DNA from 4 places in the Pseudomonas sp. CP4 genome. Region 2 is predicted to be linked to each of the others. Evidence: predicted binding sites of a transcription regulator. Region 2 holds the regulator's gene; each other region holds the start of a gene.
The links. Region 2 encodes FliA, which starts transcription of late flagellar genes. Its sites were predicted from a motif close to CTAAAGTTTNNNNNNNNNNNGCCGNTAA; they were not measured.

Region 1 (5,023 bases), 1.2 Mb from region 2:
TTCACCAGTGAGCGCAGGAATAAGTGCTCCCCGCGAAACAGCGTGCGCAGGCTCGCCGGTAACAAGGCCGAGAATTGCGCGTTGTTCTCCGGCGAGATCCGCACCTGCGCCTGCTGAGCGAGCAGGCGTTGCAGGACTTTGCTCTGGCTGACGACAAAACTCAGCGCCGCCGCATCCTTCGGCAAACCGGCGGTCTGGTGCACGCGCAGGGTCGTGTGTGTGCGGTCGGCCATCAGAATCATCACCCGGCGCATGCCGCTCGCCACCAGTGCCTCGCGGGCGGCGACGGTCAGGCTCATGGCATTGGTGAAGCGGCTGGGCTCGGCGAGCAGTTCGGCGCATTGCCGACGCCACTGGCTCAGATCATCCGCATTCGGCGCTGCGGCCGGAAGCATGCCGGCCGGCAACCGGCGAGTGCCCCACGGCCAGATCAGTGAAACCGCCGGGTGCCACAAATCAGGCATCGCATGTTGACGCGCACTGTTCGCCGCTTGCTGGTGCAACTGTTGCTGCACTTCGTCCATGGAAATCTGCAGATACAGGCTGGTCAGGTACTGCCAGCGTTTGCTGTGCGGACTGTCCCAGGCCTGTTGCGCCGACAGCGCCAGCCCATTGGCGAGCAGCACGGTATTCGCCGGCTGATTGAGCCAGCGCCGCAGTGTCGGGTCGTCGTCGAGACGATTCTGCTGGCGCAGCGGGTGTTCGCTGTCGCGGGCGATGCGCAGCACTTTGACCAGTTCGCGTTGTTCGCTGAGCAGCAATTTGTAGCCTTGCTCGACCCAGATCGGCAGATGCCAGGCCTGGACCAGTGCCTCGGCAATTTTCAACAGGCGCACGCCGAACAACTGCTTTTCGACGACCCCCGCCGATTCGCCCTTGTGGATAACTCGCAGTTCCCATTCTTCGAGCAACTGCGGATAGGTCAGTGCCAACGGCCACAGCGGCGACAAAAACAGCAAGCTGCCCCAGTGGATGTCCTGCCACAGTCGCGCCAGGCGACTGGCAAAAAAACCGTTGGCCTGCTGTGTCGCGTGTTGGCTGATCAGCTGCAATTGGCGCAAGGCCTTGGGGATCTGCCGGTGCGGTTCGGCGGGCAGGCGCGCGAGCAATTCTTCGGTGCGCGCAAGGCCCAGACGATTGATTGCCACTTCGAGATTTTCCGCTGGCGCGGCCATGGTGCCGTGGGTGTGACGATTCGCCTCACGGATGATGCTCAAGGCCAGCGCCGGGCTGTCCTGCATCAGATCGGCGATGTCGCGCAGCGAGCTGCGGTTGTCGCGGATCGCTCGGCAGACTTTGTCGTGAGCCTCTTGTGGTACGGGCAGGAGGACGCTGTCGAGCAGCTTGACCCAGCCGTCGAGGGTGGTCGGTTTTGCGTGTGGGACGTTCGTTTCATTAGCCATGTCTGGACGAGATCTTCACTGACTGTAGACGCGCCCTACATGGGCTAAATTGGCTTTTCGCCTGAACTGGCTATAGTCTGGCGCAGTTTTGCCGATAAGTAGAAGAAGAGATTTTTTAACTTCCGAATATGACCTTGAACCCGACTTAAACAAGTACCTTCTACCTATGGCTAAAATTATCGGCATCATCGTCGTATTCGCGAGCGTGCTCGGCGGATACGTGCTCTCCCACGGCAAGATTGCCGCCCTGATCCAGCCTTTCGAGGTGATGATCATCGGCGGTGCGGCCCTCGGCGCGTTCCTCCAGGCCAACCCCGGTTACATGACGATGCACGTGCTCAAGAAATCCCTGAGCATGTTCGGTTCGCGCTTCACCCATACCTTCTACCTGGAGGTGCTCGGGCTGATCTACGAGATCCTCAACAAGAGCCGCCGCGAAGGCATGATGGCGATCGAAGGCGACATCGAAGATGCCGCCGCGAGCCCGATCTTCGCCAAGTACCCGGCGGTGCTCAAGGATGAACGCATGACCGCGTTCGTCTGCGATTACCTGCGCATCATGTCCTCCGGCAACATGGCTCCGCACGAACTCGAAGGCCTGTTCGACATGGAGCTGTACAGCCTCAAGGAAGACCTCGAGCACCCATCGCACGCCGTCAACGGCATCGCCGACGGCATGCCCGGTTTCGGTATCGTTGCGGCGGTACTCGGTATCGTGGTGACCATGGCCTCGCTGGGCGAGGGTGACCAGGCGTCGATCGGTCTGCACGTGGGTGCGGCACTGGTCGGTACGTTCTTCGGTATCCTCGCGGCGTACGGTTTCTTCGGTCCGCTGGCGCATTCCCTGGCCCACGATGCCAAGGAAGAGCTCAACGTCTACGAAGCCATCAAGGCCTCGCTGGTGGCTTCGGCGTCCGGCATGCCGCCGTCGCTGGCGGTCGAGTTCGGGCGCAAGGTTCTATATCCGGCGCACCGTCCAAGCTTCGCCGAGCTGGAACAAGCGGTTCGCGGTCGCTAAGTCATGGAAAATAATCAGCCGATCATCGTCAAGCGCGTCAAGCGCATTGCCGCCGGGCACCACGGCGGGGCGTGGAAAATCGCCTTCGCCGACTTTGCCACGGCGATGATGGCGTTCTTCCTGGTGCTGTGGCTGCTGTCCACCGCCACGCCGGAACAGAAGATCGCCATCGCCGGTTATTTCAAGGACCCGGTCGGCTTCTCCGAAAGCGGCACGCCGTACATCATCGATCTGGGTGGTACACCGACCCTGGCGCCGGAAAACACTCTCAACCCTGAAGTGAAGTCGCAGCCGCAACCGGACAAGGTCACGGTCGACACCGAACAGGTTGAAGGCATGGCCGAGCAGGTCGAGAAGGAGCGTCTCGAACTGCTGCTGCAAGAACTGCAGAACAAGGTCGACGAAAATCCGCAACTGCAGAAATTCAAGGATCAGATCCTTTTCGAAATCACCCCGAACGGCCTGCGCATCCAGATCATGGATGCCGAGAACCGGCCGATGTTCGACTCCGGTTCCGCACGCCTGAAGCCGTACTTCGAAGACATCCTGCTGGCCATGGCCGACACCATCAAAGCGGTGCCGAACAAGATCAGCATCAGCGGCCACACCGACGCCAAGCCGTACATCGGCACTGGCGATTACGGCAACTGGGAGCTGTCGGCCAACCGTGCCAACGCGGCTCGCCGTGCTCTGGTCGCGGGCAGCTATCCGGATGCGCAGGTCGCGCGGGTGGTCGGTTATGCCTCGTCGGCGTTGTTCGATCGGGAAAACCCGTTCAACCCGGTCAACCGCCGGATCGACATTGTCGTGCTGACCAAGAAAGCCCAGGCTGCCATAGAAGGTGCGCAGGGTCCTGAGGCGGCGAAACCGGCAGATCAGGGGCAGAACGGTGCTGCTCCGGCAGCCCCGGTTGATCCGAATGCGCTGCCGGCGGACAAACAGCCAGTGCCAGCGCATGAGTTGCGCGAGCGCTTGAATCTGTTTGACGATGCGGCGCCGAAACCGGCTGAGCCGGGGAGTGCAGCACCAGCACCTGCGCCGAAGCAGTAAGTGAAAAAAAGCCGACAGTGATGTCGGCTTTTTTGTGGCTATCGGTTCATGCCCCTGACCATTTTCTTAGCGTTGCTAAAATAATCGGGGACAGGCCGGCACAGTCTCAGAATCCCCGACGAATCCGGTTCTTCAACTGTTCATGAAACATCTCCGCATCGCGCTTGTAAGCCCCTTTGACCGATTCGCTGATCGAATCCAGCGCCATCGACCGCTTGTTCGACACCTCATCACGATACGCATCGATAAAGAAATCCAGATCGCTGGCCGTGCTCAGCTTCGGCCACTTGTCCAGATAGATCGGCAATTGCGCCGGCCCGGTCTTGAAGGTGCAGATCCGCCGATTGCTGATCGTCGCCTCGCCAATTTCGAACGGCACCCACCAGGACTGCGCAGTCTTCTCCGATACCACCGCCAGCAGATGCGTGCACTCGGTGATGTTGCGGGTAATGACCCCGGTGATGTCGTCGGTGGTCTGCGATTCCGGATCCAGCACGTCGAGGTAAGTCCTGATTTTCGCCTGGGTCAGGCGGGTGTTGATGGCGATCGCATGGGCGCGATCCATGTGGCGATAGCTGATAAAGACTGGCATCAGAAATGTCCTTTGAGGGCGAGTTCGCGGTAATAGGCGCCGAGTGCCGTGAGGCGGCAGCCGGTGGAGTTGAGGGCGGCGTAGTACATGTGCTCGGCGTCGACCGGCTCGATCAGGCTGTGACGATTGCACTTCTGCAACTGGGCGAAGACCTCGCCGTGCTTGGGCACGAATGCCTTCTCGGTGGGTTCGTAGCTGGGGTCGAGCGGGAAGACCGATTCGGCTTCGGCGAACCAGTCCGGCAATTTGCGCAGGATGTCCTTGGGGATCAGCGGCGAGACTTCGCGCAGGGAAATGAACTGCGAAACATTGGTCTTGAACACCGGGCGCTGTTCCCACGGTCCGAGGGCGTTGTCGACGAAGGAGTACAGGCTGCCGGGGGTGATTTTGCCGAGGATATTCGCCGCGCCGCCATGCAGCGCTTGCAGGAGCAGGCCGGTGAACACACCGTGCTGCGCGCCCTCCAGCGCGGGCTCGGCTTTTTTGCAGGCGGTGAGAATGGTCATGCCCTCGCCGACCATACTGCTCTCGCTGCGCAAGGCGCGCACTTCGCCGGCCGAACCGCTTTCGCAGCAGTCGAGGATGATCACTTTGTTTTTGATCCGGGTGGCCTTGTCCGCCCAGTTGAGGATGTCGCTGATGCGGATGCCGTCCTTGGCGTTACGGTAGTCCTGCGCGATCAACATGCCTTCGTCAGTGTCGGCGTCGAAACTGCCATGGCCGGCGAAATACAGCAGGGCGACGTTGCAGTCACCGGAAAACAACTCGCGGATCTGGTCTTCGAGTTTTTGCCGGCTCAGATAATCCTCGGCGGACGTCAACAAGACATTCTTGAAGTTGGGATCGCCGTTGGCGTTGGTTTTCAGCACCGAAGCCATGGCCATGGCGTCGTTGCAGCAACCGCTCAGCCCGGAAATATGGGCATAGTCATTGATGCCGATAAACAGTGCCTTGCGCATG
Region 2 (5,023 bases):
GGGCGCTGATGCCGCCATCATCGGCAATCGCCGCATTGCCGGCGGCGTCGAGTTGACGGCGGCTCTGGATTACAAATTGTCGGCGCTGGCGCCACGGGTTCCGAATATGGAGCTCGAAGACGAGCTGCGCAAGACCCAGTCGCGCATCGTCACCGCCCAGGCTGAACTGAGCCTGCGTGGCGAAGCCGACGGCAACACCAATCAGCAGTTGTTCGCCGGGCTGCCGTTGACCGCAGGCCTGCCGCTGACTGCTGCCGAACCGCTGAGCGAGCCGACCTACGCCGCACCGACGCGCCCGGCCGCAGCGCCTGCGCAGGCCTCGGCGGGTGTCGATCCGCGTGCCCTGGATTCGATGCGTTTTGAATTGAACAGCCTGCGCGAGCTGATGGAAGTGCAGCTCGGCACCCTGGCCTGGAATCAGCTGCAAGGCAGCCGTCCGGCCCAGGCCAATCTGTATCGCCGTCTGCAGCGCATTGGCCTGTCCGGCCCGCTGTCGCGCGATCTGCTGGCACTGATCACCGATATCGAAGAACCCCGTCAGGCCTGGCGCATGCTGCTGGCGCACCTGGCGCGGATGATCGCCGTACCGGAAGTCGAGCCGCTGGAAGAGGGCGGTGTGATTGCCATGGTCGGCCCCGCCGGCATGGGCAAGACCACCACGTTGGCCAAGCTCGCCGCGCGTTATGTGCTCAAGTACGGCGCGCAGAATGTTGCGCTGGTCAGTATGGACAGCTTCCGCATCGGCGCGCAGGAACAACTGAAAACCCTCGGACGCATCCTGAACGTGCCGGTGACGCACGTCGATCCGGGTCAGTCGCTGGTTCAGGCGCTGGATCCGCTGCTACGCAAACGCGTGGTTTTGATCGATACTGCCGGCCTGCAAGCCAGCGATCCGGCGTTGCGCATGCAGCTCGAGAGCCTGGCCGGGCGTGGCATTCGCTCAAAAAATTATCTGGTCCTGGCAACCACCAGCCAGAAACAGGTTCTAACCGCCGCTTATCACAGTTACAAGCGTTGCGGGCTGGCCGGCTGCATCCTGACTAAACTGGATGAAACGGCCAGTCTCGGCGAAGTGTTGAGCCTGGCGATCAGTCATGAATTGCCGGTCGCGTACCTGACCGATGGCCCACGGATTCCGGATGATCTGCATCTGCCGCGCCGTCATCAACTGGTCAGCCGCGCCGTCAGCGTGCAAATGCAGGAAGAACCCAGCGAAGAAGCCATGGCTGACATGTTCGCTGATATCTATCACAGCCCGACCAAGCAGGTTGGCTGAGGTAATCATGAACAGTTTTTGTACCTACATCGATGGTCTGCCACGCATTGTTCCGATCGTGAACGCGCAGCCAGTAATGTGGCCTCCGTCTATGCAAGACAAGGTAAAGAAATAACATGGGCAGCATGCATCCCGTACAGGTGATCGCGGTGACCGGCGGCAAAGGTGGCGTCGGCAAGACTAACGTGTCAGTGAACTTGTCCCTGGCGCTGGCAGAGCTTGGCCGTCGGGTCATGCTGCTGGACGCCGATCTGGGCCTGGCGAACGTCGACGTTCTGCTGGGGCTGACACCCAAACGCACACTGGCCGACGTCATCGAAGGCCGTTGCGAACTGCGCGACGTGCTGTTGCAGGGCCCGGGCGGGATTCGCATCGTGCCGGCGGCCTCCGGCACGCAGAGCATGGTGCACCTGAGTCCTGCGCAGCACGCCGGCCTGATCCAGGCGTTCAGCGACATCGGCGACAATCTCGACGTGCTGGTGATCGACACCGCTGCGGGCATTGGTGACTCGGTAGTCAGTTTCGTGCGCGCCGCCCAGGAAGTGTTGCTGGTGGTCTGCGACGAGCCGACTTCGATCACCGACGCTTACGCGCTGATCAAGTTGCTCAATCGCGACTACGGCATGAACCGCTTCCGCGTGCTGGCCAACATGGCGCAGAGCCCGCAGGAAGGGCGCAACCTGTTCGCCAAGTTGACCAAGGTCACGGATCGCTTTCTCGACGTCGCCCTACAATACGTCGGCGCCGTGCCGTACGACGAAAGCGTGCGCAAGGCAGTGCAGAAGCAGCGCGCCGTCTACGAAGCCTTTCCCCGTTCCAAGTGCGCGCTGGCCTTCAAGGCCATCGCCCAGAAGGTCGACACCTGGCCGCTGCCGGCCAACCCGCGCGGGCATCTGGAATTTTTCGTCGAGCGTCTCGTGCAGCAAACCGCAGGGCCTGTGATATGACCGCCAGTGGCATGAATCTTTACAAAAAGTCGGCGCGTGACGCGCAATACGAACTGATCGAGCGCTACGCGCCACTGGTCAAGCGCATTGCCTATCACTTGCTGGCACGCCTGCCGGCCAGCGTGCAGGTCGAAGACCTGATCCAGGCCGGGATGATCGGTTTGCTGGAAGTCTCGACCAAATACGACGCCAGCAAAGGCGCCAGTTTCGAAACGTACGCGGGCATTCGAATCCGCGGCGCGATGCTCGATGAAGTGCGCAAAGGGGATTGGGCGCCACGCTCGGTTCACCGTAATACCAGGATGGTCAGCGACGCGATTCGCTCGATTGAAGCTAAAACCGGCCGTGACGCTAAAGATCACGAGGTTGCGGCCGAACTCCAATTGAGTCTCGACGATTACTACGGGATTCTGAATGACACCTTGGGCAGTCGCCTGTTCAGTTTCGACGACCTGTTGCAGGACGGCGAACACGAAGGGCTGCACGAGGATGGCGCGAGTGCTCATATGGAGCCGTCACGCGATCTGGAAGATGAACGCTTCCAGGCGGCGCTGGCGGACGCGATTGCCAATTTGCCGGAGCGTGAGCGACTGGTGTTGGCGCTGTACTACGACGAAGAGCTGAACCTCAAGGAAATCGGTGAAGTCCTTGGCGTCAGTGAATCGCGGGTCAGCCAGTTACACAGCCAGTGCGCGGCCCGTCTGCGGGGGCGTTTGGGGGAGTGGCGAGCGCGCTGAAGGCAGTGTGGGGACACTGCGAAACGAGGCTGGTGCGGTGATGAACGGCGCCGGTCTCGATCCGTTGTGCTCCAGACAAACTTCGAGTGCTATGCCGATTGATTGAAGTGGCGCGTCCAGGTGCTGGGCGCGTTTAAGACTGCTTGGAGGTCGAATTGAACAAAGACATGAAAATCCTCATCGTTGATGACTTCTCAACGATGCGGCGGATCATCAAGAACCTGCTGCGCGATCTTGGGTTCACCAACACCGTCGAGGCCGACGATGGCGTAACCGCCATTCCGGTGCTCAACAGCGGCAGCATCGACTTTCTGGTAACGGACTGGAACATGCCGGGCATGACCGGTATCGACCTGCTGCGTCACGTGCGCGCCGATGAAAAACTCAAGCACCTCCCGGTGTTGATGGTGACTGCTGAAGCCAAGCGCGAGCAGATCATCGAGGCCGCTCAGGCCGGTGTGAACGGTTACGTAGTCAAACCTTTCACGGCTCAAGCGTTGAAAGACAAAATCGAGAAGATTTTCGAACGCATCGGCTGATGAATGCGCGGGGGAGCTATGGAGCATAACGAATCATCACAGGGCGATTTCGAATCGACTCTGAAAAAACACGCGGTCGAACTGGTCGAGAGCCTTGAAAAAGGCAAGTTCGGCGACGCGGTGCAACTGATCCATGAGCTCAATCAGACCCGTGACCGCGGCCTGTATCAGGAAGTGGGCAAGCTCACACGTGAACTGCACAGTGCGATCGTCAATTTCCAGATCGATCCGCACATGCCGCAGGCCGAGGAAGTGTCGCAAATCACCGACGCCACCGAACGCCTGGGCTATGTGGTCAAGCTGACGGAAGCCGCGGCCAACCGCACCATGGATCTGGTGGAAAGCGCCACGCCGGTGGTCAACAGTCTCGCTGATGAAGCGCAGACCTTGAGCGCCGATTGGGGCCGCTTCATGCGTCGCGAGGTCGGGGCTGAAGAGTTCCGCGAACTGGCGCGCCGGGTCGACGGTTTTCTGTCACGCAGCAGCACGGACAACCGTGCGGTGTCGAGCAACCTCAACGACATCCTGCTGGCTCAGGATTACCAGGACCTCACAGGTCAAGTGATCAAGCGTGTGACCCAACTGGTCACCGAAGTCGAAAGCAATCTGCTCAAACTCGTGCTCATGGCCAGTCAGGTCGACCGCTTTGCGGGCATCGAACATGACCGCGCCGCAATGCTTGCTGAAAAAGATCCACAAAAACATCTCTCGCAGGGTGAAGGTCCGCAGATTCATGCCGATAAACGAGAAGACGTTGTGTCCGGTCAGGACGATGTGGACGATTTGTTATCCAGCCTTGGATTCTAGAGTTTCGGAATTCGGGTTTTTTGGGTTTTTAGACCTGTAGGAGCACCCCATTAATGAGCTTCGGCGCCGATGAAGAGATCCTTCAGGATTTCCTGGTTGAGGCCGGCGAGATTCTTGAGCAACTGTCCGAACAACTGGTCGAGCTGGAAAGCCGCCCGGATGATGCAGATCTGCTCAATGCAATTTTTCGCGGTTTCCACACTGTAAAAGGGGGCGCCGGCTTCCTTCAGCTCAATGAGCTGGTGGAGTGCTGTCACATCGCCGAAAACGTGTTCGACATCCTGCGCAAGGGTGAGCGTCGCGTTGATGCAGAACTGATGGACGTGGTGCTCGAAGCACTGGACGCGGTGAACAGCATGTTCAGCGAAGTCCGTGAACGTGCACCGATCACCGCTGCGACGCCGGAACTGCTGGCCGCGCTGGCGCGTCTGGCCGAGCCGCAATCGGCGGATGAAGCCGTGGCCGCACCGGTAGAAGTGGTGGAAGAGCCGGTGGCCGAAAGCGCATCGGACGACATTACCGATAACGAATTCGAACTACTGCTGGACTCGCTGAATGCCGTCAAGGCTCAGGCCGAGGCCCCGGCTGCTGCTGTTGCTCCGGCGCAGGTTGCCGACACGGCCGCCAGCGATGAAATCACCGACGCCGAGTTTGAATCGCTGCTCGATCAGCTGCACGGCAAAGGCCAGTTCGCTGTCGATGCGGTCGCTCCGGCGC
Region 3 (5,023 bases), 2.6 Mb from region 2:
CTTTCTTCACTTCGGCAGAGAAGTAGATCAGCACGTTGCGGCAGAACACGATGTCGAACTTGCCCAGCGCTGCGTAGCTGTCGAGCAGGTTGAAGGAGCGGAATTCCACTCGGCTCTTGATCGGCGCCTTGACCACCCAGCGCCCCGGCCCTTTCGGGTCGAAGTAGCGTTGCAGGCGTTCCGGCGACAGACCGCGACCGATCGCCAGGCTGTCGTACTCACCGGTCTTGCAGTTGTTGAGCATCAGGCCCGACAGATCGGTGGCAACAATCTGCACGCCCATCTTCAACTGGCCCAGGTTGCTGCGCTCGAACTCGTCGATCGACATCGACAGCGAGTACGGTTCCTGCCCCGACGAGCAGGCCGCCGACCAGATCCGCAGACGCTGGTTGGGGCTGGCCTTGATCGCTTCCGGCAGTACCTTGTTCTTCAAGACTTCAAACGGATAGGTGTCGCGAAACCACAGGGTTTCGTTGGTCGTCATGGCATCGACCACCTGCTCGCGCAAACCGCTGCGCGGCTGGGTCTGGATGCGCTGTACCAGCTCACCCAGGGACTTGATGCCTTGCTGCTCCATCAGTTTGTTGAGACGGCTCGAGACCAGATACTGCTTGTTTTCACCGAGCAGAATGCCACAGGCTTTTTCCAGGAAGACCCGGAACTGTTCGAAATCCAAATTACCCGTAGACAATGATGCCGCCTCTTAAATCGTGTTGAACGCCAAGGGCAAAACGCCCCTAGCTGATATCTGCTGCTTTGATCCGGTCGACTACCCGGGATGCGAGGTCATCAGGACGGAATTTGGCCAGAAAGTCATCAGCACCGACTTTCTTCACCATCGCCTGATTGAATACCCCCGACAACGAAGTATGCAGGATGATATGGAGCTTTTGCATGCGTGCGTCGCCGCGGATTTCCGCCGTCAGGGTGTACCCGTCCATCTCCGGCATCTCGATGTCGGAAATCATCATCAGGAACTCTTCTTCCGGCTTCTTGCCCTCGTCGACCAGCTTGCGCAGGTAATCCAGCGCCTGCTTGCCGTCGTTCAGCGCCACCACTTCGACACCGATGGTCTGCAGACAACGCGTGACCTGCTTGCGCGCCACCGACGAGTCATCGACCGTCAGCACCCGCAGCGACAATGCCTTCGTCTGCGTCTCGACATCGACCACGCCCACCGAAATGGCTTCCGGCGTCGGCGCCACTTCGGCCAGCACCTTCTCGACATCGATGATTTCGACCAGCTGGTTGTCGACCCGAGTCACAGCGGTCAGGTAGTGATCGCGGCCGGTTCCCTTGGGCGGCGGATGGATCTCTTCCCAGTTCATGTTGACGATGCGCTCCACCGAGCGGACCAGGAAACCCTGGGTCTTGGTGTTGTACTCCGTGATGATCACGAACGGGCTGTTCTTGTCTTTCAACGCACCGGAGCCCGTTGCCATTGCCAGATCCAGGATCGGAATGGTCGCTCCCCGTATATTCGCTACCCCGCACACGACAGGACTGGATTTGGGCATCAACGTCAGGGACGGGCATTGCAACACTTCCCGTACCTTGAACACGTTGATCCCATAGAGCTGCGGCCCGTCGAGACGGAACAACAGCAGCTCGAGGCGATTCTGCCCTACCAGTTGCGTGCGCTGGTTCACCGAATCCATTACACCAGCCATGCCCAGACTCCTACATCAACGCCAAGTGTTGTTGCGACGCACATTCATTGCTAAACGGCACGGCGCTTGCTTTTTAACTCGTATGAACGCTCAAACGACATTTTCCCGACGCCTGACATCTACCCTTCGCAAAGGGCTTTGCGCGGTGTCCGCCGTTTGCTGCTTGCTTGCTGGCAGTCCTGCCCATGCAGATGCGGTTACCTTGCCTGATATGCTTATCGGCGTGACTCAGGGCTTTCTTGAATTCACCGTAGAAGACTATTTGGCTTCCAGTCAAACCGAAGGCCGCTACGAAATCGAAGTCAACCAGCTCGACCCGCGCATGCGCATGCCGATGTGCGACAAGGAATTGACAGCCACGCTGGAGAGCCCGGCGCGCCCGCTGGGGCGCGTTACGGTGAAGGTCCGCTGCGAAGGCACTTCGCCCTGGACAGTGTTCGTGCCCGCTCAAGTCCGCCTGTTTCGCGAGATCGTGACTACCACTCGTCCGCTGAAACGCGCCGGTATCATCGAGCCGCAGGACGTGACGTTGCGCGAGCGCGATGTCAGCACGATCAATCAGGGTTTCCTCACCTCCGTCGACGAAGCGATCGGGCAGAAATTGACCCGACCAACGGTAGCCGATCAGGTCATCACGCAGGTGCATCTGGAGCAGGCCGAAGTCGTGCGCAAGGGTGACCAGGTGGTGATCACAGCGCGCAGCGGCACCCTCGCCGTACGCATGCCGGGGGAAGCACTCTCCAATGGCGGGATGAAAGAACAGATTCGCGTAAAAAACCTTAATTCTCAAAGAGTTATCAAGGCGCAGGTGATTGCGCCGGGACAGGTCGAAGTGGCCATGTAAAAGCCTCGCGGAGAAAACTGGCGCCGATCCCGTCGCTTCCCTAAACTGTGCCGCAGCAGGTCTCGCAGCGGCGCATGCAAGCTTATGGTTGATTGGGCCTAAAGTTTTTCAGGGGATAGCCGAAAACATGGCAAGCGTCCAAATTCCCAGAGGTTTTTTATCATGGTTATCGATTTCAACCGATTGAACAGTTCCTCGTCACTTACCGGCAATACACGTACCAGCAACGCCAGGGAAAGCGCTGAAAACAGCCCCTCCGCGCCGCTGAATACCCAGGCCGAACCGGCCAGTGCCGCCAAAAGCGGGGAATCGGTACACCTCAGCAATGAGGCTCAACAGTTGCAGAAGGTCACTGACAAGCTGCGCGATCAGCCTGCTGTCGACAAAGCCCGTGTGGCCGAGTTGAAAGCCGCGATTGCCGATGGCAGCTATAAAGTCGACAGCAACCGTGTAGCCAGCAAACTGCTCAACTTCGAAGCCCAGCGCTAGGCTTTTGCCGGCGCCAGGCTTTTGGACGCTTAAACCCCAAGGCCAGCCATGCACGACACTAACTTATTGCAACTGATCAACGACGACTTTGCTCCAGCGCAACAATTGCTGGAGTTATTGCAAACCGAATCCCTCGCTTTGCATGGTCGCGACATGCCGTTGCTGGAAGAAATTCTGGCGACCAAGCAAGCGTTGATCATTCTGCTCGAGCAGCATGGCCGCAAGCGCAGCGAAATCCTCGCCAGCCTCAACCTGCCGACCGATCGCACAGGTCTTGAGCAACTGGCCAGCCAGTCGAGCATTGGCGACCAGTTGCTGGCCCAGGGCGACGCCCTGACCGCGCTGATCGCCCAATGCCAGGCGGCCAACGTCAAGAACGGTCAGTCGATCCAGATCCAGCAGGCGACTACGGCCAACCAGCTGAAGATCCTCACCGGCGGTGAGCCGCCAGCGCTGTACGACGCCAGCGGGACTTTTGCCAAACCGGTCAAACCGCGAACGCTCAGCCAGGCATGAGCCAATCGCTGGCCCTGCCCTATCCACCTGCGCAAGATGCTGGCAAAATACTGGCCGGCCGTAGTCTTATTTTGTCTGGAGATTGAAGAACCGTGTCCAACACCCTAAGCGCGGATGATGCTCCGCAGCCTCCGAAGGTGCTCACCACGCCACTGGAAATCTCCAGCAACCTGCGCCAGCTGCAAGACAGCCACGATCCGCTGATCATCACTTTCCATGAACGCAGCCAGCGCTTTCAGAGTTACCTGATCAAGGTCGACCGCGAAACCGCAACGATCGCGCTGGACGAAATGATCCCACGCGATGGCGAGCGCTTTCTGCAGGCGGGCGAACCGTTCAAGGTCGAAGGCTTTCATGACGGCGTGCGCATCGCCTGGGAATGCAACGGCACGCTGAACATCGAAGAATCCGACGGCGACCGCTTCTATACCGGCGAGCTGCCGAGCGAAGTGGTCTATCACCAGCGCCGCAACGCCTTCCGCGCTGCGTTGAAACTCACCGATCTGGTCAGCGTTGAACTGGGCGGCGAAAAGCTCAAGACGCCGTTGCACGGCAAGCTGCTGGATATCTCCGCCACTGGCTGCAAATTCCGCTTCGAAGGCGACATCACTGATCGCCTGCAACTGGGCCAGGTCTATGACCGCCTGATCGCCCCGCCGCTGTTCGGCAATCAGCCAACATCAGTCGAACTGCGCTACCTGCACTTCGAAGAAAAACTCAACATCACCTTCGCCGGCCTGCGCTTTCACAACATCAGTGGCCAGGCTGCGCGCAACGTCGAGCGGTTTGTTTACCAGCTGCAGCGTGAAGCACGACGTTTCGACAAAGACGATCTCTGAGTCGTAGCGATCAATAAAAAGGGCAGTCCTGTGCGGGTCTGCCCTTTTTTATGCGCGGATGTTTATCTTCGGTTCAGGGCCTGCCACCGCTGATATCCGGCGCAGGCTTATCGTCATTGCCGCTGTCCGGTACGGTTTCAACGACTGCTTCCGGCTGCGCTTCGGGCTCAGGCTCAGGAGTGACCGGCGCCGGGTCCTGCACCATCTGCTCCTGCACCACCTGCTCATCGACACGCGGGTCAAGCGCTGCCACCAGCGGCGAGCTCGACATGCTGTCCGGCATCGCCACGTGATGCAGCGGTGCGTCGTCGACCTGGTGCAGGTTGGTCACTGCTTTCGGACGGATCCGCCAGACCAGCACCAGCGCGAAGAAGCTGAAGAACGCATACAGGCTCTGACTGCCGAGAAACTTCATCAGCACGCCCGCCAACAGCGGCCCGATGCTTGCGCCAACGCCGTAAGTCACCAGCAGCATGGCGGTCAGCGACACCCGGCGATCGCCTTCGACGTGGTCATTGGAGAACGCCACCGCCAGCGGATACAGGCAGAACTGCACCAGCGAACAGAAGAAGCCGACGACGAACAGCACCTCAAGCGGTACCTGCGGCATGATCGCCAATGGCAACGCCGCCACCGCCAGAAACCCGGCAAAGCAGCGAATCAGC
Region 4 (5,023 bases), 2.7 Mb from region 2:
CGGCGCGCCCTCTGCCGGGGCGTCAGCCGAGGGCAAGCGTACTGCAAACAGCGCCACAAAAGTGCAGGAAATTTCCGTTTTGCGCGGTTTATGTCGGTCTGGCGATAGCCCTGCGGCGCGTCAATTGTTAAAAGGTACGTCTCGAAAAAAACCTGCGAAAGGAACTCGACCATGCCTGCCACTTTTACCCGAAGCGCTCTGGTGCTGAGTCTGTTGTTCGGCCTCGGTCAGGCGCACGCCGCCAGCCATCCCGAGCCCAAGGCAATCGCTGCCGCCCATGGCATTCCGCATCCGGCAGTGATCGCCCACCGTGGCGCGTCGTTCGATGCCCCGGAATCCACCGCTGCGGCCTACAAACTGGCCCGTGACCTCGGCGCCGATTACCTGGAAATGGATTTGCAACGCAGCAAGGACGGCGTGCTCTTCGCCCTGCACGACGACAACCTGCAACGCACCACCGACGTCGCCAGCAAATTCCCCGAGCGCAAGGACAGTCCGGCCACCGCGTTCACCATGGCCGAACTGAAAACCCTCGATGCCGGCAGCTGGTTCAACACCAAATACCCTGACCGCGCACGCCCCTCCTACGCCGGGCTGAAAATTCTCACCCTCGATGAAATCATCGACATCGCCCGTGCCAACCCGCAGCACAAGCCGGGCCTGTACATCGAAACCAAAGAGCCGCAGCTGTTTCCCGGCATCGAACATGACCTCAAGGAAAAACTTCAGGATCGCGGTTGGCTGAGCCCGGCCGGTTCGAAACTGGCGAAAAGTGCGCTCGGCGTCGGTCAGGGCAAAGGCAAGGTAATGCTGCAAACCTTCGATAAAAACAGCCTGCAACTGCTGGAAAAGGAAATGCCGCAAGTGCCGAAGATCCTGCTGTTGTGGGTCGGCGAAGGCAGCATCGAGCCGAAATCCGCCGTGACGTTTGCCGCGTCCGGTGAGAAAGACAAAAACGTGTTCTACGGCAAGCAGGAACCCAAGTCAGAAGCTGAATTCAAGCAGTGGGTCGACTACGCCAAAGCTCAGGGCGCAATCGGCACCGGCCCTTCGGCGAAGCTGACTCATGGTGGAGATCAGAGCTACTCCGACCTGGTGCAACCGTGGATGAATCAGTACACCCACGATCAGGGCATGCTGGTGCACGTTTATACGGTCGACGAGCCGGTGGACTACGAGAAAGTCATGGCGGCGGGGGTTGATGGCATCTTTACCAACCGCGCCAGTGAATTGTTGAAGTTTTATAAGCGTCCGGTTGTTGGCAGTGTTGATGAGGTTTTGAAGAAGAACGGTTTCTGACTGGTTATCGAGTCGCCTGCTTCGCGAGCAGGCTCGCTCCCACAAAAGAGCAGTTTTATCGCGAAGCAGAGATTTAAGGGTGAGTTAAGTTGCGCTGGTTAATCTGAACCCACTTACACAGATCAACCACTTCAACGCACTGCCAAGGAATGAACCGATGAAAACTTTGACTGCCCTGTTTACCGCCGCTGCCCTGACCCTCACCGCTGGCCTGGCTCAGGCTGATGTTCGCATCGACCAAGTGCCGCAACTGGTCAAGGACGGCAAGATCAAGTCGCTGGAATCGATGAACGCCGAAGCACTGAAATTGCACCCGGGCGCAACGATTACCGACACCGACCTGGATAACCACTTCAACGGTTATGAGTATGAAGTTGAACTTAAAACCGCTGATGGGAAAGAGTTCGACGTGGACTTTGATGCCACCACCGGTAAAGTGCTGAGCAACAAGCAAGACACTTGATAGACCGCTGTTAAAGAGCCGCACGATTGAAAGATCGTGCGGCTTTTTCATGCCTGCCGTAAAACATGTGGGAGCGAGCCTGCTCGCGAAAGCGGAGTGTCAGCGACATCAATGTTGACTGTTCCACCGTTATCGCGAGCAGGCGAGGACCTACGAAAGTTGCCGGACGCTTGAACTCGCAATCAAGCACTCAACCGCGCCGTCACCTCATTCAACTGGCCCGACAACCCATGCAGGTTCTGACTGGCACTTTCGGTGCGCTGCACGTTGTCCAGGTTGGTACTGGCGATCGCCGTGATTTCAGTCAGGTTGCGCGAGATATCTTCGGCCACCGACGTCTGTTCTTCTGCTGCCGTGGCGATCTGCCGGTTCATGTCGCGAATCGCCTCCACCGCCAAGGTGATGCGCTCCAGCATCGCGCCAGCCTGGGTCACTTGCTCGACACTTTCATCACTGCGTGCCTGGCCGCTCTCGATAGCCTGCGCGGCATCAACCGCGCCGGTCTGCACGTTCTGAATGATCTGGTTGATCTCGATGATCGACTCCGCCGTGCGCTGCGCGAGGTTGCGCACCTCGTCGGCGACGACGGCAAAACCGCGTCCGGCCTCACCCGCGCGTGCCGCTTCGATGGCCGCGTTGAGGGCCAGCAGGTTGGTCTGCTCGGCGATGCCACGAATCACTTCCAGCACCTTGCCGATACGACCGCTGTCGGTTTCCAGGCGACGAATCACCGTGGCGGTGTTGGCAATTTCACCGCGCATCTGGGTGATCGAGTGAATGGTGGTCTGCATGACCTTTTCACCCTGCTGCGCCGACTGATCGGCATCGTCGGCAGCACGCGCGGCATCGGCGGCGTGACGGGCCACTTCCTGTGCCGTGGCAGACATTTCGTTCATCGCCGTGGCTACCTGATCGGTGCGGCTGAATTGCTCGCTGGTGCCGCCGGCCATGGTCGTGGCAATGGCATTCAACTCACCGCTGGCGCTGTCCAGATTGCTCGCGCTGTGCTGCAACCGAGTGAAGGTGTCCGCGAGAAAATCGCGCAAGGTGTTCGCAGCAGCAGCGAGGTTGCCCAGCTCATCGCGACGCTCGCTCACTACGCGCTCGGCCAACTGGCCACGGCTCAAGCGAGTGACGTAATCGATGAGGTTGCGGATCGGCTCGATCAGGTTGCGGCTGACCAGCCACAGGCTCAGCAGACCGATCAGCAAGCCTGACGCGAGCATCACCAACAGGCCTAGCCACACGGTGCGATCAGCGCTGGCACTGATCAATGCCGATTGCGCGGTGCCCTGCTCGCGCAGCTCGGCGACCAACGCGCTCATCTGTTCACTGGTGGCGCGGTCGACGCCTTTGACCGCAGCGTCGCCGGCGCTCGGATCACCACCGGCAGCCACGTAGGCATCGCGGCCCTTCTGGTAGGCAGCACCTAACTGGCGATGCTCTTCGCGCAAGCGTTCGATACGTGATTTGAGATTGGCCTCGATACCCTTCTGGCCGGCCAATTCACCGAGAATGTTTTGCACGTCGCGCTGGCGATCCTCGAACTGGCTCCAGTATTTCGCCAGATCTGCCGGTTGCTTGCCGCGTAGCAAGACGTTTTTCCACTCCTGCACCTGCACTTTGAATTGCAGGTTGGCTTCATCGATCAGTTGCGAAGTGTGCAACGGGCCAGCAATCAACTGGCTGTAGCTTTGCACGCCGTTGGAGAGGAAATGGAAACAGGCCAGCGCGATCAACAGCATCGCCAGCAGACTGCCGCTCAGCAGGGCGAGAATTTGCGCTCTCAGGGATTTTTGCAGCATTGCAAGGTACTCGAAGCAGGGATGAGGCACGCCCGGGCGGACGTGAGAAATGGCCGGACTTCCCTGTCGTCGCACCGTGGCAAAACGCCAATGGCGCGCAACCTAACTCACCTGAGATCGGCGCGCCAGAGCCTTCCTTGAGAAACTTCCGACAGCCGGCAAGACATTGATTTGACGTCATTTTGCTGTCACAAAACGGTCACGTGAGCTTGCGATGATGCCGCTCAGGTGAACCTGAAAATCCTGCCCCAGACATCCTCCTCGCAGCGAGCCGCCATGAACCACAGCCTCGATATCAGTCATCGCGACCCGGACCTGTTTGGTTTGCTCTACGGCTTTCGCTTTCTGCCCGGTGAGCGTGGTCGGGAAATCGATTCGGCGACGGCTTTGCGCTGTTTGCAGGACGACAGTGACAGCGGCGAATTCCTCTGGCTGCACTTGAACCTGGCCCACGCCGCGTGCGAGCGCTGGATGAAAAATCATCTGCAATTGCCCGATGAGTTTTTCGAAGCGCTGCACGAAGGTTCGCGTTCGACGCGCATCGAGCATGTCGATTCGGCGCTGCTGGCGGTGGTCAACGATGTGGTGTTCAACCTCAGCAGCATGGTCTCCTCCGACGTGTCGACGCTGTGGGTCTGCGTGCGCAGCAAACTCATCGTCAGCGCGCGCCTGCAACCGCTGCACTCCGTGGACAAGTTGCGCTCGTCGGTGAAGGCCGGCGAGTGCTTTCGCTCGCCCTCGGAATTGCTCGTGCACCTGCTGCGCGATCAGGGCGAAGTGCTGACGCAGATCGTGCGCAAGACCAGCCTGAGTGTCGATCAGGTCGAAGACGAATTGCTCTCTTCGCGTCTGTCGACCAACCGCGCCGAACTCGGCGCCAATCGCCGCGTGCTGGTGCGGCTGCAACGGCTCCTGGCGCTGGAGCCGGGTTCGCTGCTGCGCCTGCTCAATCGTCCGCCGCCGTGGTTGCAGAAGGAGGACGTCAAGGAGTTGCGCAAATCCACCGAGGAGTTTGCGCTGATCATCAACGACCTCACCGCCCTCGGCGAACGCATCAAACTGTTGCAGGAAGAAATCGCCGCCAACCTCAACGAACAGAGCAACCGCACGCTGTTCACCCTGACGGTGGTGACGGTGCTGGCCTTGCCGATCAACATCATCGCCGGTTTTTTCGGCATGAATGTGGGGGGTGTGCCGCTGTCGCAGGATCCCCATGGGTTTTGGGTGCTGGTTGCGTTGGTGGCGACATTCACCGTGATTGCCGGACGCTGGGCGTTTCGCAAGCGTGGGGATTATTGAGCTCTTGCCATGATCGTTCCCACGCTCTGCGTGGGAATGCATCAGGTGACACTCTGCGTCACTGGGACGCGGAGCGTCCCTGGCGGCATTCCCACGCGGGAGCGTGGGAACGATCATGGTCAGACTAATAAGACAAACACTGACCTGCCGCAGTCTC

Region 1: the regulator FliA is predicted to act here: its motif matches at 1,474-1,501, upstream of motA (flagellar motor stator protein MotA).
Region 3: the regulator FliA is predicted to act here: its motif matches at 2,613-2,640, upstream of flgM (flagellar biosynthesis anti-sigma factor FlgM).
Region 4: the regulator FliA is predicted to act here: its motif matches at 3,682-3,709, upstream of ACMYUN_RS21735 (methyl-accepting chemotaxis protein).

Annotation. Positions count from the first base shown of each region.
Region 1 covers NZ_CP180489.1:2,702,530-2,707,552, reverse strand. Annotated here, with positions in the region: gene ACMYUN_RS12025 (HDOD domain-containing protein) at 1-1,403, opposite strand, end outside; gene motA (flagellar motor stator protein MotA) at 1,570-2,421, shown strand; gene motB (flagellar motor protein MotB) at 2,425-3,471, shown strand; gene ACMYUN_RS12010 (toll/interleukin-1 receptor domain-containing protein) at 3,578-4,063, opposite strand; gene ACMYUN_RS12005 (caspase family protein) at 4,063-5,022, opposite strand.
Region 2 covers NZ_CP180489.1:1,547,514-1,552,536, reverse strand. Annotated here, with positions in the region: gene flhF (flagellar biosynthesis protein FlhF) at 1-1,276, shown strand, start outside; gene fleN (flagellar synthesis regulator FleN) at 1,393-2,223, shown strand; gene fliA (RNA polymerase sigma factor FliA) at 2,220-2,960, shown strand; gene ACMYUN_RS06855 (chemotaxis response regulator CheY) at 3,128-3,499, shown strand; gene ACMYUN_RS06850 (protein phosphatase CheZ) at 3,518-4,306, shown strand; gene ACMYUN_RS06845 (chemotaxis protein CheA) at 4,360-5,023, shown strand, end outside.
Region 3 covers NZ_CP180489.1:4,898,047-4,903,069, reverse strand. Annotated here, with positions in the region: gene cheR (protein-glutamate O-methyltransferase CheR) at 1-691, opposite strand, end outside; gene ACMYUN_RS22050 (chemotaxis protein CheV) at 738-1,670, opposite strand; gene flgA (flagellar basal body P-ring formation chaperone FlgA) at 1,753-2,514, shown strand; gene flgM (flagellar biosynthesis anti-sigma factor FlgM) at 2,677-3,003, shown strand; gene ACMYUN_RS22035 (flagella synthesis protein FlgN) at 3,052-3,519, shown strand; gene ACMYUN_RS22030 (flagellar brake protein) at 3,612-4,358, shown strand; gene ACMYUN_RS22025 (MFS transporter) at 4,432-5,023, opposite strand, start outside.
Region 4 covers NZ_CP180489.1:4,829,618-4,834,640, reverse strand. Annotated here, with positions in the region: gene ACMYUN_RS21745 (glycerophosphodiester phosphodiesterase) at 172-1,299, shown strand; gene ACMYUN_RS21740 (PepSY domain-containing protein) at 1,457-1,762, shown strand; gene ACMYUN_RS21735 (methyl-accepting chemotaxis protein) at 1,945-3,567, opposite strand; gene ACMYUN_RS21730 (transporter) at 3,844-4,866, shown strand.